Regions from separate parts of the Cupriavidus sp. C2SS-8b genome, predicted to be linked through region 2. Evidence: predicted binding sites of a transcription regulator. Region 2 holds the regulator's gene; the other holds the start of a gene.

Region 1 (5,495 bases), on a different replicon from region 2:
GCCATTGCCCCGCGCTCAGGCGCTCGCCGACATAGAGCCCGTAGCCCGTCATGGTCGCCTGCACGGCCCCGAACAGCAGCAAGGCGCCCGTCCCCGCGGACAGGTGCAGGTATGCGTAAGAGAACGCCGCCGCGTAGGCGAACAACGCCAGCGCCGATGGCCAGTTGCCTCCGCCGGCCAGCCGGCCCGGGCCATGGCGGACCAGCAGGATCAGCCACAACGCTGCCGCCGCGCTGACGACCCGGACCAGCGTGAAGCTGGCCGCGTCGATCGCCGTGCCCTTGAGCGCGAGCCGGCACAGGATCGAATTGCCGGCAAACGCCAGCATGGTCACGGCCGTCAGCAGGGCGACGCGACCCTGCGGCATGGCGGGCGCCGCGGCGACCGGCTTAGCCTGCATGCGCATCGTCCAGCGAGAACGAGGAGAGGTGTTCGATCGCCCGCACCAGCGCGGCATGGTCCCAGCCCGCGCCGCCCATGCCGACGCAGACATTGAACAGCTGCTGGCAAGAGGCCGTGGACGGCAGCCCGACCCCCAGCGTGCGCGCCGTGGACAGCGCAAGCGCCAGGTCCTTCTGGTGCAGGGCGATGCGGAAGCCCGGCTCGAACTTGCGCTGCAGCATGCGTTCGCCGTGGACTTCCAGGATGCGCGAGCTGGCGAAGCCACCCATCAGCGCTTCGCGCACGCGCGCCGGGTCAGCGCCGGCGCGCGCTGCCAGCACGAGCGCTTCGCTGACAGCCTCGATCGTCAGTGCGACGATGACCTGGTTCGCAACCTTCGCTACCTGGCCGTCGCCCGCCTCACCAACCCGCGTGATGTTCTTGCCCATAAGCTGCAGCAGCGGCAGCACGCGGTCGAAGGCGTGCTGCCGCCCGCCCGCCATGATCGACAGCGTGGCGGCACGGGCGCCCACCTCGCCGCCCGATACCGGAGCATCGACATAGTCGGCGCCGAGCGCTTCGACCTTCCTGGCAAATTCGCGGGTGGCAATGGGCGAGATCGAACTCATGTCGACCACGGTCGCACCGCGGGACAGGCCGGCAGCCACGCCGTTCTGCCCGAACAGCACGCGTTCCACGTCGGGCGTATCGGGCAGCATCAGGATCACGACCTCCGACTGGCGCGCGACGTCGGTGCCGTTGGCGCAGGCGTGCATGCCCGCATCCTGCAGGGCCTGCGGCACGCCGCTGCGGCTGTGCGCGAACAGGGTGTGGCCGCCTTGCAGCAGGTGCTGCGCCATGGGCGTGCCCATCACGCCCAGGCCGATAAAGCCGATCTTGCTCATGTTCTTGTCCGGTGGGTTGCCATGGCCCGGCTGCGCGGCCCGCGCCGCATGCAGCGTCGTGATTGATCATAGTCACTGCAGAGCCACCACAAACAGCCGGATCAGCGGGCGGCGCCAGCCGGTGCCGCGAGGATGGCGCGAATGCGCGCCAGGTACTGGTCGCCGACCGCGCGGTGCGTGCGCGCCGCTTCCTGGGCGAACTCCCGGCGCGAGGGCGGCCGGATACCTAGGCTGCGGCAGATGGTGGACAGATAAGGCTTGCGGGCGCCTGCCAGCCGGCCCGCCGCGGACTGGAGCGCGGCATCGCCGATGCGCGCGCGCAGCCACGCCAGCACCTGGCGGTCATAGTCGTTCTGGACGCGGATCAGATGTTCCATGGGGCCTCCTCATACTGTTCATCCATACAGTTACTGTAAATATATACAGTAATCCGATGGAGGCAAGGAGAATGTTCGTATGCCGCCCGGGAACGCCGGATCCACCGATCCTTAGAGTGCGTCTGGTTCCACTTCGATCAACGCGTCCACCACCACCACGCCATCGGCGTTCACCATCACCGGATTGAGGTCGACCGACCGGATCGCGCCGCCAGCCTTGTGAACCAATTCTCCGACTTGCACTGCTAACCGGCACAGCGCGGCGATATCCACCGCGGGCTCGCCGCGCACGCCGTGCAGCAGCGGCGCGATGCGCAGCGTAGCCAGCGCCCGGGCCACGTCGGCCTGCTGGCAGGGCGCGAGCAGCACGGCGGTGTCGCACAGCACCTCGACGTACTTGCCGCCATCGCCCACCACCAGCACCGCGCCGAATACCGGGTCCCAATGCGCGCCGATCATGCATTCGCGCTGGCCGCGCGACATGCGCGCCACCACCACGCCCTCGCAGGTGGCGCCCATGGCCTGCAGCGTGCGGGTCTGGGCCGTGAAGGCGCTGGCCACCGCTTCCGGGTCGTTGCAGTGCAGGGCCACCAGCCCGTGCTCGCTCTTGTGCGGCACCTGCGGGGAACTTGCCTTGACTGCTACCGGGGCGCCGATACGTTGCCAGGCCGCGACCGCGGCATCCACGTCGTGGCAGACGTAGTGTTCGACCACCGGCATGCCAGCAGCGGCAAGACGGACGAGACTGGCGGCCTCGCTCAGCGTCGCGCCGGTTCCGGCACTCGCCCGCTGCGCCGGGGCCACTGGCAGCGCAGGCTCGCCCTCGGCCGCAATCTGGCGCAGGCGTTCCTGGTGCGATACCAGTTGCGAGAAAGCGGATAGCGCTTCGGCGGTGTTGGCGTAGGTCGGCAGGCCGGCTTCGCGGAATACGTCCGCCACGGGCTGTTGCCAGACCGCGACCGCGATGGGCTTGCCCGCGGTGTCGGCAAACGCGGCGGCGTCGCGTGCAAAGCGCGGCACGTCGTAGCCCATGCCGGAGACGGGAATGTCGAGCAGGAACAGGTCGGCAGCGGGATCGCTTGCTACCACTGGCAGCACTTCCCCGAACAGCGCGCTGTTGGAGAGCAGCGCCGCGGTGACATCGACCGGGTTTGTAGTCGTGGCAAAGCCGGGCAGGCGTTCGGCGAGCGCGGCCCGCGTGGCGTCGGACAGCGGCGCAAGCGTCAGTCCGAAAGCCTGTGCCGCGTCGGCGGCCATGACGCAGCTCGCGCCCGAGTTGCTGACCGCCACCAGCCGGCGCCCGCTGGTATCCCAGCCACGCAGGTACAGCGGCGCGCAGCGCGCCAGTGCGTGCGCATCATTCACGCGCCAGATGCCGTGGCGGTCCAGGAAGGCGTCGACCGCGCGGTCTTCGTTGGCAATCGCGCCCGTGTGCGACGCCGCGGCGCGCTGGCCGTCCTGCGACCGGCCGGCCTTGACCGCCACGATCGGCACGTTGCGGGCCCGCGCCACGCGCGCGGCTTCGGCCAGCACTTCGGGATCGGTCAGGCTTTCCAGGTACAGCAGCACCAGCCGCACGCCGGGATCATGGGCGACCGACAGCGCCAGTTCGCTGACCGTGACGTCGGCCTGGTTGCCGGTGGCGTGCATATGGCGCACGCCGATGCCCTGGCCGCGCAGCAGCCCGTAGACCATGGCCGCCACGCCGCCGCTCTGGCTGACGACCGCCACCGGCCCGTCCTGCGGCGGCACCTCGATGAACATGGTGGAGAAACTCGCGATGGCGCCACTGCCAAAGTTGGCCAGCCCCTGGCTATTCGGTCCCACCAGCCGCAGGCCGCTGGCGCGCGCGGCGCGCACCATCTCGTCCTGCTGGCGACGGCCTTCGGCGCCGGCCTCGCCAAAGCCGGATGCGATCACGATGGCCGCCGCCACGCCGAGCCGCGCGCAGTCATGCACGGCCTGCACGGCGGCCTCGCCGGCGACGATGATGATGGCCAGTTCGGGGACTTCCGGCAGCGCGTCGAGCGAAGGGTAGGCACGCAGGCCCTGGAGGGAATCGCGCTGCGGGTTGACAGGGTAGAGCGTGCCGGCGTAGCCGTGCGTCTTCATGTAATGGATGGGCCGGCCGCCGATCTTGTGGATATTGTCGGAGGCGCCGATCACGGCAATAGAGCGTGGGGAGAGCAGGGACTGGAGTGGGGCGGTCATGAGCAGGGCGTAGGCGTTGAGAGAGGTCAGTCGATGGTGGCGCCAGAGGTCTTCACGACCCCGGCCCACTTGTCGATTTCCCGCCCGATGAAGCGGACGGTGGCCGGAGGATCGGTCCATTCGGCGGCGAAGCCCTGCGTGGCGAAGCGCGCGCGCACCTCCGGATCTTGCAGCACGGCCTTGAGCGCGCCATTGAGCGTGGCGATCACAGCGGGCGGCGTCCCGGCCGGGGCCAGCAGCGCGTTCCATGCGCTGGCCTCGTAGCCGGGCAGGCCGGCCTGCGCGATGGTCGGCGTGTCGGGCGCGGCCGGCGAGCGCGTCGCGCCCGTGATGGCGAGCGCCTTGAGCTTGCCGTCGCGCACGAACGGCATGGCCGACAGCATGGTGTCGAACATCACGGTGGCCTGTCCGCCCATCACGTCGGTCAGCGCGGGCGCGCTGCCCTTGTATGGCACGTGGGTCATGTGGATGCCCGCCATGCTGTTGAACAGTTCCGCGGCGAGATGGGTGGACTGGCCGTTGCCGGAACTGGCAAACGTGACCTGGCCCGGCCGCGCTTTGGCTAGCGCGATCAGCTCGGCCACGTTGCCAGCCGGCGTCGCCGGTGCGGTCACTAGCACCAGCGGGCCACGCGTGAGCAGGCTGACCGGCGCGAAGTCCTTGCGCGTGTCGTAGCCGGGTTTGCTGAACAGCGTCATGTTGATCGCGTGCGCGGTCGTGGCGACCAGCAGCGTATAGCCGTCGGGCGCGGCCTTCGCCACGGCCTCGGCGCCGATATTGCCGCCGGCGCCGGGGCGGTTCTCCACCACGAGCGGCTGGCCGAGCTTTTCGGAAAGCTTCTGACCGACCACGCGGGCAACGATATCGGTCGGCCCGCCCGGCGGATAGGGCACCACCATTCGGATCGGCTTGTTCGGGAACGACTGTGCCTGCGCGGCCGGCAAGGCCGTGGCGGACAGGGCCAGACAGGAAATCAGGGCGAGCGCGTGCCGCCGGGATCGATTCGGTGCCAAGGGATACTCCGGTTGTGGATGCCGGCCGGGACGGACAGGCGCTGCCGGCAAGGCGCCAGAGGCGGCGCTGGTTCGCTACTCGCGCCGGAAACGAAGCAGCGTGCCTTCGCCGAAGCGCAGGAAGCCGGCCTTCACCCGCTCGCCGATCGCTACGCCGGGCTCGGCATGGCCCATCACGCGCGGGCCTTCCTCCAGCGTGGCCAGCACCAGCGTGTAGGGCGCCAGCGCGCGGAACGCTTCATCCGGCGCGCGGCTGATCTCGGTCACGGCATGGACAGTCGCCAGTCCACTGGCATCTCGCCAACGTAGTTGCAGCCCGCCGCAGGCGCGGCACGCATGGCGTTCCAGCGGCTGCCATGCGCCGCAGTCGTCGCAGCACTGGTAGCGCACCATGCCGGCATCGAGGCCCGCTGTGTAGGGATGGGTCATGGCATGGCCTCCAGCACCAGGCTGACGTGGGATGACAGCACGCCGCCATCGGCATGGAACAATGCGCGCCGGCGCGTGCCGGCCTGGCGCTCGCCGGCACGGCCGGCGAGCTGGCGCGCGGCTTCGGCCAGGTGCATCAGGCCACCGGCCACGCCCGAGTGCCCGAAGGCCAGCAAGCC
Region 2 (5,495 bases):
GCCGGGGTGTACCTGAGGGCATCGCGTTCCGCCAGGGTGGCGGCTAGCCGAAGCTGGTTCAACGCGTCGCCCCTTGCAGTGTGTTGCCCATGCTGTCGTGATCAGGCTTGCCAGCCACGACAGGCACCGCAGCCAGCATTCAGGCAGCCTGGCCTTCGGTGGTCGTTTGCGCGGCCTTGCGGGCTTCTTCGCGCTGCACTTCCTTCATCATCGGCGAAGGAGCGGTTTCGGCCTTCTTGGTCTGCACGATCAGATGGCGCAGCACGGCGTCATTGAACTTGAAGGCGTGTTCCAGCTCGACCAGGGTGTCCTTGCCGCACTCGATGTTGACGCAAACGTAGTGTGCCTTTGCCAGCTTCTGGATCATGTAAGCCATCTGGCGACGGCCCCAGTCTTCCACGCGGTGGATCTGGCCGCCTTGCGACGTCACGAGCGACTTGTAACGCTCGATCATGGCCGGCACTTGCTCGCTCTGGTCCGGGTGGACGATGAATACGATTTCGTAATGACGCATTGACGCTCCTTTTGGATAAGCCACCCGGGCGTCACGTCCGGTGCGGCAAGGTTGAATAGCCTTAGAGTATAGCCCGGCTATTGACAATCACGCAACCGCTATCACACCGATGCAAACAGCGCCTGGAGCCGGTCCGGCGCCGCCGCCAGCCCCGGTTCCTGCGCAAGCGCCACCAGCAACAGCACCCTTGCCTTATAGGGGTTCAGGTCCGCGGCGGAGACAAACACGCCGGCATCCGGGTCCGTAACTGGCGGAATCGACACATGACCGGCCCCGGTTCGCGAGCTCCGCACCACGGCAACACCGGCCGCGGCGGCATCCCTGAGCGCCGCGATCAGCGTCTCATGCACCGAACCGTTGCCCGCCGCCGCCACGACCAGACCGCGTACGCCGGCAGCCACCATGGCGTCCACCGCAATGCGCCCCGGCTGCGTATAGCTTGCGACGATCTCGACCTCGGGCCACCGGGCCGGCACCGGAAAGACCGCCGCAACGGACTGCGCCGGCGTGCGCGCCAGCCGCACCAACTCGTCCTGCACGAAACCCAGCGGACCGCCCTGCGGCGACGCAAAGGCATCCACCGCCGAGGTATGCGCCTTGGTCACGTCGCGCGCCGCATGGATCTGCTGGTTCAGCACTACCAGCACCCCCTTGCCGCGCGCAGCCGCATGCCCGGCGACGCGCACCGCATCGAGCAGATTGAGCGGACCGTCCGCCGACAGCGACGTCGACGGCCGCATTGCGGCGGTCAGAACCACCGGCACCGGACAGGCCTGTGTCAGGTGCAGGAACATCGCCGTCTCTTCAAGCGTGTCCGTGCCATGCGTAATGACGATGCCGGCCACGTCCGCCTCGGCCGACCAATGCTGAATACGCGCGGCCAGCGTCGGCCAAAGCGAAAACACCATGTCCTTGCTATCGATCTGCGCCACCTGCTCGGCTTCAATCCGGGCCACCGACTGCAACGCCGGCACGGCCGCCAGCAACGTTGACACGGGCACCGTCGCGGCCTGGTAGCGCGCGCTGCTGGCCGGATTGGTCGAGGCGCCGGCAATGGTGCCGCCAGTGGCCAGGACCACGATGCGGGGAAGCTGGGACATGGTTAGGGATGCAGGAAGCGGAAGTCCGGCGATTGTACCCGCGGCATGCGGGCAAACCGGATGTCGAGCAGACGCTTCTGAGATTCTGCTTGCGCTTGCGCGAATACTGTATAAAATCACAGCATACTGTTTAAACATACAGTGCTTACCCGGCTGGCAGGCACATAACACCGGGGCACTTTTCGGAACGCTTCCATGGCGACCCTGACACCCCGGCAGCAGCAAATCTTCGACCTGATCCGCAATACGATCCGCGGCACGGGTTTCCCGCCCACACGTGCCGAGATCGCCGCGGAGTTTGGCTTCTCGTCGCCCAATGCCGCGGAAGAACATCTGCGTGCACTGGCGCGCAAGGGCGTGATCGAACTGACGCCGGGCGCGTCGCGCGGCATTCGCCTGAAGGTCGCGCGCAGCGATTCGGAAACCCCCGACCAGTTTTCCTTGCCGATGTCCGGGGTCATGCAGCTGACGCTGCCGCTGGTGGGCCGCGTGGCCGCCGGCAGCCCGATCCTGGCCGCCGAGCATATCGACCGGCAGTACCAGGTCGATGCCTCGGTCTTCGACGAACGCCCCGACTACCTGCTGCGCGTGCGCGGCCTCAGCATGCGTGACGCCGGCATCCTCGACGGCGACCTGCTGGCCGTGCGCAAGGCCAGCGAGGCGCCCAACGGCAAGATCGTCGTGGCCCGCCTGGGCGACGACGTCACCGTCAAGCGCCTGCAGCGCCGTGACGGCGGCATCGAGCTGATCGCGGAAAACCCGGACTTCCCGAACATCATGGTCGGGCCGGGACGCGAAGAGTTCTCGCTTGAAGGCATTGCCGTCGGGCTGATCCGCTCCTCGGGCTTCTGACCAGCGCGGCCAGCCGCGCGCTGGCCGCCGCCCTCCTCCTTGCAGTGCCGACGCCGCCCGCCCGACGGGTGTTGACCCCGCTTTTGCCAATCGAGAGGTGTAGCCATGCCGCAAACCAACCACATCGCCGCCCGCCAGCCGGTCAAGCCCGTGCCGTTCCGGCAAGCGAAGGGGGTTCGCATCTATCAGGGCGCGCAGCGCCGTACCATGGTTGGCAGCATGGCGGCGATCTGCCGGATGCTGGAACTGGCCGAGCCGACCAAACTCCTGGCCTGAGGCTTGCCGCTGGCCGGAGCCGGCCCGAGTGAAATGCAGCGGTAATGCCGCGCTGACGGCGGCTAGTCGTTGGCGTCGCCGGAGATGTGGTCGATCTCGTGCTTCGCAGCTGCGTAGGCCGCCTCGATGGCGCTGTCTTCCGTTGCCGCGAGCGCGCCGGCGTTATGTCGATGTCCGTGTCCACGGATGACAAACGACCAGTCCCATTGTCCGTCGGGCGCCTTGATCGGCTGAATCGAGATTTCCCGGCTCTTGTATCGATATTCCATGGCGGCCTCCCGGTGTCCGGGGCATCGTAGCATGAAGATCCTGACCATCCGAAGCCTGCCGCTTCCCGCGCGCCGGCGGCGGAACAGGGCCGCGCCGAGCCGGGAGCCGCACGCTTCAGGCCGGCAGCTGCTGTGCCGTGGCCTTCTTGCCCAGGATAGCCATCGCGATCAGCCCGAGGGACGGTGTGAAGATCATCGAAAAGGCCAGCCACACCGCAACGGAGCGACCCAGAATATGGGCCAGCAGGCCAATCCCGAAAGAGCAAAGCAGCCAGATAGCCAGGGCAAGCATGATGTTGAGGGGAGCGAGTTCGTGACCACGCCAGTATGGAAAACCGGGGGGAAACCATTTGACCCCAGGTGACATCCGCTTTGCGATTTGGGACAGTCGGGATAACCCCATCCGCGTCCGATCACCTTGTCGGACAGCGACTGATACCGGCGCGGAGTTTCCAGGCCGACACTATCTCCACGGACTCCAGGAGACAGCCATGGCCAACAAGAATATCCACGTCGTGCCTACCTATAATGGCTGGGCTGTCCAGCTCGAAGGCGGGTCGGGAAACGAGCAGCGCTTCACCTGCCAGCAGCACGCCATCGCCACCGGCACGGAAAAGGCGAAAAGGACGAAGGTTGAGCTGCTGATTCACGGCCGTGATGGGCAGATCCATGAAAGGAATTCGTTTGGCCAGGAGACGCCCAACATCAAAGGGTGATGGCTGGGCCGGTCCGCGAAGCCGGACGCCAGGGACAACGCCTCGATATAGCGGCTACCGTACATAACCCAGCGCGTGTCGCCGGGTTTTTCGCTGCAAGGCGACGTACAATTTTTGCCAGATAGCTCTCTGGCTGGGCGCGGGGTTGTATTTCCGCCTTCGTCAGTCCTTGGTGATCGCCATGAAGATGCTGATATGGATGATCGCGGCACTGGCTGCCGCCACAGCCACAGCCGCGCGCGCCGAAGACGCCTATGTCTATCCGTTTGACGACATGAGGGTCGGGGAAACGGTTCGAACGCCATTTCCCACGGTGCTGTACCTGCACAAGAAGTGCGACCTGCCCTTGGCCGGCGCCAATCAAATGCGCTTTTATGCGGCCTACCACGGCGCGTGGGACACCGGGTGCTGGGTGAAAAACCTCCACGGGGATGCGGTGATCGTAGTGCCCAGACAGCCTACCAGGACGATTTCGCTCGATGCACTTGCCCGCGCGGATGTCCAGAAGGACGGCACGATGACCATCAAGGCGCTGCCCGCCCGCGGTCGCTAGGCCGTCCGATCGTCAACCGCCACGCTGCACCGTTAGTACCTCGGCCCGTTCTGCCATCGATCCCTGTCCCCGTAGTTCCGATGATCATCCCGGTCGCCGCGATCGCGATCATGATCGTGGTATCGGCCGTCGCTGTAGTAGCCGCCGTCCCGGTGCTCATCCCGGTCAGGGGCCACAACGCAGCCGCTGAGCAACGCCGTGATGGCGGTAAGCAGCACAAGAATGACTTTCATGAGACGCTCCTGTCCGACCCTCGTCATCTCCAGCATATGCAGAGGACCTTCAGGAGGATGTAGGACGGGTGTTCTGCGGCGGCGAGGCGCTTTCCTACAGCCGCGCACACGCGATCATGGAACCCTCCATGCGAGCGCAACCCGGTTGGCCATTGCCCCTCACGACATCGAGGGCCGATGCATGCGCTTGTCCGCTATCGCTGCCCTCTGCGACGCTGCATGCACACCACGGTTACCGCCGCGCAGCACACCAGGTTGAGCAAGGCGATCAGCGTGAAAAACAGGTCGTGGATGACGATGACACCGTAGGCCACTGCGGTGGCGTTGGCCACGACCCAGGAGCCCCATGTCAACAGCGAGATATCGCGCGCGCCGTCGGTGCTGCGCCACACCGCCATCAGTTGCGGCACATAAGTAAAGATGCGCGCCGCGTTGGTCATGAAGTAAAGCCAGGCGATCGTTGAATCGGTCGCCCACGGAGCCATGGTGGTCTGCACGCGCCCCACCGGCGCGTTCCAGATCAACGCTGCCAGGATGCAGTAGATCAGCGCGATCACATAGCCGATAGATGTTCGCCGGGCAGGCGTGGCAAGCATTCGATTGACGCGGTGGAGCATCTTGGCACCCTTTGCTTTAGAGGGATTCGTGTTGCTCGTAAGGGTATAAAATCCTTTCCAGCGCCGCGTCATCGGAAGCGATGACGGACAGGACCCATAACAAGAATGGGAGCTCGCCATGAACGGCCTGGAGGGCGTGACGGCCCAGCAACTCTCCGACGTAATCGGCGCCATCTACGACTGCGCGCTCGACCCGGAGCGCTGGCCCGGTGCCTGCCGATCGGTGGCGGACTTGTGCGCAAGCACGGGCGGCGGCATCTGCGTGCATGACCTCAAGCAGGTGCGCAACGACCAGTTGTTCGTATTCGGCTACCAGCCCGAATTCCTGGAGAAGCTTGGCAGTGAGTTCGCGCAAAGCCCGATGG

The links. Region 2 encodes LexA, which represses DNA repair genes until DNA is damaged. Its sites were predicted from a motif close to ACTGTATNNNNATACAGT; they were not measured.
Region 1: a site for LexA is predicted at 1,696-1,713, ahead of ACIGJB_RS24205 (CppA family protein). Genes of this name have one in related genera too.

What each region holds. Positions count from the first base shown of each region.
Region 1 is NZ_CP172717.1:1,580,266-1,585,760, reverse strand. Features, by position in the region: gene ACIGJB_RS24215 (EamA family transporter) at 1-367, opposite strand, end outside; gene ACIGJB_RS24210 (2-hydroxy-3-oxopropionate reductase) at 390-1,286, opposite strand; gene ACIGJB_RS24205 (CppA family protein) at 1,388-1,663, opposite strand; gene ACIGJB_RS24200 (acetate--CoA ligase family protein) at 1,775-3,874, opposite strand; gene ACIGJB_RS24195 (tripartite tricarboxylate transporter substrate binding protein) at 3,901-4,887, opposite strand; gene ACIGJB_RS24190 (Zn-ribbon domain-containing OB-fold protein) at 4,963-5,316, opposite strand; gene ACIGJB_RS24185 (thiolase family protein) at 5,313-5,495, opposite strand, start outside.
Region 2 is NZ_CP172716.1:2,105,033-2,110,527, forward strand. Features, by position in the region: gene priB (primosomal replication protein N) at 1-62, opposite strand, end outside; gene rpsF (30S ribosomal protein S6) at 140-514, opposite strand; gene ACIGJB_RS09720 (asparaginase) at 616-1,614, opposite strand; gene lexA (transcriptional repressor LexA) at 1,810-2,466, shown strand; gene ACIGJB_RS09730 (hypothetical protein) at 2,572-2,742, shown strand; gene ACIGJB_RS09735 (hypothetical protein) at 2,805-3,011, opposite strand; gene ACIGJB_RS09740 (hypothetical protein) at 3,127-3,303, opposite strand; gene ACIGJB_RS09745 (DUF2188 domain-containing protein) at 3,503-3,727, shown strand; gene ACIGJB_RS09750 (hypothetical protein) at 3,909-4,280, shown strand; gene ACIGJB_RS09755 (hypothetical protein) at 4,313-4,513, opposite strand; gene ACIGJB_RS09760 (hypothetical protein) at 4,708-5,070, opposite strand; gene ACIGJB_RS09765 (helix-turn-helix transcriptional regulator) at 5,249-5,495, shown strand, end outside.